2 regions of the Paenibacillus sp. NRS-1781 genome follow, and region 1 is predicted to be linked to the other one. Evidence: riboswitches for the same ligand, from Rfam matches in the RefSeq annotation. Region 1 holds a riboswitch; the other holds the start of a gene.
What was found. Region 1 has a riboswitch for cyclic di-GMP ahead of ACIFO6_RS14255 (transglutaminase domain-containing protein). Riboswitches for the same ligand answer to the same signal wherever they lie in the genome.
Positions count from the first base shown of each region.

Region 1 (2,404 bases):
GGGTTTGGAATACCGTATACATCTTCCATAACTGTATTCGCAGGATCGCTTATAGCGCTTTCTGGTACAGCCGTGGTTGAAGTGTCTGCGTAAGCCAACGCTGCACTAAAAAAACTTTGGAAAATAAGCAATAGTACAATGATCGTTGCGTTTATTTTTGTTCTCATACTCTTAAGTAAGTCTCCTATTCATCATAATATTATGGAAAGTACCCGGGCGGATTTGGCTCCCCCCTCTTTCTTGTCCCGGAAATAGTATATTCAACAAACTTAGTTTTTAAATGACTGACTAGATATACAATACCTTCCTTATCTCAACAATTTCTCAACAATAATAGAAAAAAGCCCTGATCGCAGTGATCAGGGCTTTCTACAAAAAAAATTAATATTGTTTTGTTTTTGTATATTTGGAGGGTTCTTTGGCCATTGCAAACTTCTGTTTTCCGCTTTTTAGAGCAGCATCTACTGTAGTGTCAATGATAACCCATTGATTGTTGATATTGACTTCATTCCAGGCGTGGTAAGTTTTCACATAGGAGGATTCACCCATAACCAGCTTCGTTGGAACATCCACACTTCGAAGCATGGCGGCGAACAGTGAAGCGTATCCATAGCAAATGTCTTTTTGCGAAACTATTGTACGATCAATTTGTGGAAGGTAGTCTGTTGATAGGTTGAAAGGCTGATTGGAATCGTATTTAATATGACTAATGACATACTCGTAAATACGTTTCACCTTTTCATCATCTGTCTTTGCACCCTTGGTTAATTCCTTGGCTTTCCGAATCGCCTGATTCGTATCGCTCCAGTCAATATTTTGAATAGAATTGAGGTATATGGTTTTACTGTCATTCAAATTTAACTGGACCGTTTCTTCACCTATCACTTTATACTGGTTGCCAGTTAGCTGTTCCAATAAACGAATGTTATAATTGCCATTGCCCATTTGAAGAGCAAATGCTTCTTCAGGCTTGCCCGAATTCAGATAATAAGAGTATTTCTCCGCATCCTTGGTAATTACAATCTTGGTTTTGACATTGGAGTTGACAGGATAACGTATACTAACAATACCGTGGTTTACGTTGTTTTGATTCAGCCATGCCTGACTTTCGGCAGCAAATGCTGTCGTATGTAGGGGGATGGATAACAAAAAAACCAAAATAATTAAAAAAGATGACATTTTCCTCATAGAAAAACTTCCTTTCGGCGGCTAGGCTGCCATCTTAAAAAGAAGGCCCTATAGCTTTGCGTCCCTGCCTTTCGACAGGTTTGCTATTATCGTATAAAGTTTTTCAGGAAAAAAGACACGACAAAAAGCCTCTCCAACCGGTAGCTGGCTGCCATCTTAAAAAGAAGGCCCTGTAGCTTTGCGTCCCTGCCTTTCGACAGGTTTGCCATTTATCCTGAACAGTCTATATCTATCATTCTATCAGTTGGACTTCCGATTAGGCAAGCACAATCTCAGATTTTCTCTGTTTTTCGACAAAGTCATCTAATAGATGAGTTTATAGTTTGGTTCGATTCCCCCATTTTTTGCGGAAGGAATGTGGGGTTTCTCCGACATGTTCCTTGAACAGGTTGATAAAATGGCTAGTGTTGGGAATCCCTACAAACCGTGCGATATCCACAATGGATTCGTCACTGGTTTTAAGCCAGCCTTGAGCCGCTGTGATGCGGACATTAATGAGATAATCAATTGGAGAAAATCCAATCTGTTTCTTGAAGTTTTTAGCGAGATTGAATTTGTTTAACTCAAACATGTCTGCCAGCGAATCCAGCGTAATTCGTTCACTGTAGGATCGATCCAAATATTGCTGAACCTTGCGTACCTCGGTGATCGTATCCTGATTTACATACGGATGATCGTAGGGGTGCTGCAAAATATAAGTCAGCAACTCACTGATGAGTCTGGATGTCAACAGTTCAGCAGAGAGAGTTCTGTCAGATTGTACGCATAAGAGGGAACGCAGCTTGTCCAATATGGTGACTGGATCGTTGAGTGATATTACAGGCTTGTTGTGCTTGGCAAATTGTTCGTAGAAATTGTCGATCAGATTGCCGTACACATTTACACTGATAAACTCCCAAGCTTCATGACCAGCACTGCTGTACTGTACGAATTCCTCACAATTAACGAAAAACATATCATGAGGCTTCAATATGTATTTTTTCTCTCGGTACAGTAATTCCCCTTGTCCTGATAACGTAAAAACGAGCAGAAACGAGGTGAGTTCCTTCCGTTCCATGGCATAAGCAGATGTTTTTTTGAAATAACCTATTTCCTGTATATAAAAAAGGGATCGCTTGGCAAAAGCGGAGGGAGTACGTGCAATGACGACTGGATCGCTGCTCCAAGGGGTCCCATTCCCGTTGTTTTTTTGGTCTGTTGTCATGTCCAATTCCTT
Region 1 is NZ_JBITPI010000038.1:30,632-33,035, forward strand. Features, by position in the region: gene ACIFO6_RS14250 (collagen binding domain-containing protein) at 1-167, opposite strand, end outside; gene ACIFO6_RS14255 (transglutaminase domain-containing protein) at 382-1,188, opposite strand; cyclic di-GMP riboswitch class I at 1,202-1,283, opposite strand; cyclic di-GMP riboswitch class I at 1,325-1,405, opposite strand; gene ACIFO6_RS14260 (AraC family transcriptional regulator) at 1,505-2,392, opposite strand.

Region 2 (2,404 bases), on a different contig from region 1:
TTTCCCCCGATGAAATCGTTGCAATATTGCCGGTAGATCCCTATGTAGAGGATGCTTTCTTTGCTACAGTTACCCAGTTGGAACATACTCTTCAGGAGAGTGAAGGCAAGCTTGCGTTAATCGGAGTTGTCCCTTCCTATCCTTCTGAGAAATATGGTTACATTATACCGAAAAATGATGCCACACAAGGTAGCACAGGCTACCGCGAAGTGAGCCATTTTCAAGAGAAACCCGACCGGGAGCAGGCGGAGCGTCTGATGGAACGCAATGCTCTATGGAACTGCGGGGTTTTTGCATTCCAATTGGGTTACTTGCTCGATATCTTGGCATCCAAAGGTTTGCCGCTGAACTATGAAGAAATGCAAAAGCAATATTCTTCTCTGGAAAAAATCAGCTTTGACTATGAGGTAGTCGAGAAGGAGCAGGACATCGTTGTTCTTCCGTATGATGGATTTTGGAAGGATTTGGGCACCTGGAACACCTTAACGGAAGAAATGTCCCATCAGCAAGTGGGCAGAGGCGTAGTTACGGAGGATTGCGTCAATACGAGCCTTATCAACGAACTGGATATCCCCGTGGCAATCATTGGAACGAATGATCTGATCGTAGCTGTCAGCCCGGATGGCATCCTTGTGACCAATAAGGCGGAAAGTCCGCGCATCAAGGAAGTGCTCAAGGCTCATAATCAGCGTCCAATGTACGAAGAGCGACGTTGGGGGCATTATCGGGTAGTGGACTATGTGAAGTATGACGAGGGCAACGAGGTATTGACCAAGCGAATCCGTGTGCTGCAAGGCAAAAATATCAGCTACCAGCTTCATTTCAAACGGAGTGAAATTTGGACCATTATTAGCGGTGAAGCGGAAATTATTTTGAATGAAAAGCTGCATAAGGTGAAGGCGGGTGATGTGGTTCGCATTCCAGAAGGGACGAAGCATAGCATTTTAGCCGTGACCGATGTGGAATTGATCGAGGTACAGACAGGTTCTGAGTTGATCGAAGAGGATATTGTCCGTTTTTGCATGGATTGGGATGAAATTTCCCGTCACCAGTTTATTTCATAAATGAGCATCATGCAACATTCCTGAAGGATGAAAAATGACTCATTTATGAAGTTTTTATCCCGAACTGTCGAAAATACGCGAAAATCTGTAAATTCATGAACATGACCTATTAAATTTTGGTAAAAAAAAGTCGATACTTAGGGTAAGAAGGAATCCAAACTCCTTCCACGATAAACGCAGCCCTGTTGAAAGGCAGGTACGCAAAGCTAAAGGGCCTTCCGTGAGGATGGCAGCCTGGCTACCGAAAGGAAGAGCGAGAGTGAGCCCCTATTTTACCCCTGTGAATCGATGGATACGCAGTGTACTCCCCGTTGTTATGCTTTTTTCTTTGTTGCCCGTCGGTTTTGGTGAATCTCTGTCCGTGGCGAATGCTGCCACACTACAGCCTGTTAATTCGGACGCTTCTGCTGAGGCCCGTGAACTATACAACTATTTGATCAGCATCTCGGGAAAAAAGATGGTCACAGGTCAACATGATTATTTGGAAAGTCCGGATGAATTAAGCAACAAGGTCCAAAAAATCAGTAAGGCGTATGCTGGTGTACATGGCTACGAGATGGGAGCCATCTCCGGCCAGTCCGCCGCTACGGAGGCAGCACAACGTAAAAATGTCGTCGATAGCGCCATACGTTGGAGTAGAGCTGGCGGCATGGTTACGATGACTTATCATGAACCGTTGCCGGGTAAGCCACTGACTTGGGCCAATGTGCAGGCGAAAGTAAGCCAGGCGGAGTTCAATAAATATGTGACGCCGGGTACTACGCAGTATAATCTTCTCATTGCCGATCTGGATAAGGTCGCTGTATCGTTAAAGCAGCTTCGTGATGCAGGGGTTCCGGTATTATGGAGACCTTACCACGAAATGAACGGCGACTGGTTCTGGTGGGGAAACAAAAACAATTTCAATCAGCTATGGAATATCATGTATGACCGTTTTGTAAATACGCATCAGCTGAACAATCTGCTGTGGGTATGGAGTCCGAATGCGCCTAATTCGTACACTGCTCCATATACCCCGAAATATCCGGGGGATGACAAAGTGGATATTTTGGCTGTAGACATTTACAACCATGATTTTAAGCAAAGCCATTACGAAGGATTGCTCGGACTGGCACGAAATAAACCGATTGCCATTGGGGAACATGGTGAGGTGCCCAGTCCCGAGGTGATGAAGGCTCAGCCTAAATGGGTGTATTCCATGACCTGGGGCAAGATGCTGACCGAAAATAACACGACGGATCAGATTCATGATTATATGAATGATTCGACAAGCTTGACGCGGGATGATGTGAAAAAAGGGCTGGCTGCGATGAAAAAACCTGACACGGAGCTACCAACCG
Region 2 is NZ_JBITPI010000005.1:93,397-95,800, forward strand. Features, by position in the region: gene ACIFO6_RS01470 (sugar phosphate nucleotidyltransferase) at 1-1,064, shown strand, start outside; cyclic di-GMP riboswitch class I at 1,230-1,310, shown strand; gene ACIFO6_RS01475 (glycosyl hydrolase) at 1,291-2,404, shown strand, end outside.
Region 2: it holds a riboswitch for cyclic di-GMP, as region 1 does, so the genes downstream of both, ACIFO6_RS01475 (glycosyl hydrolase) here and ACIFO6_RS14255 (transglutaminase domain-containing protein) in region 1, are expected to answer to the same signal.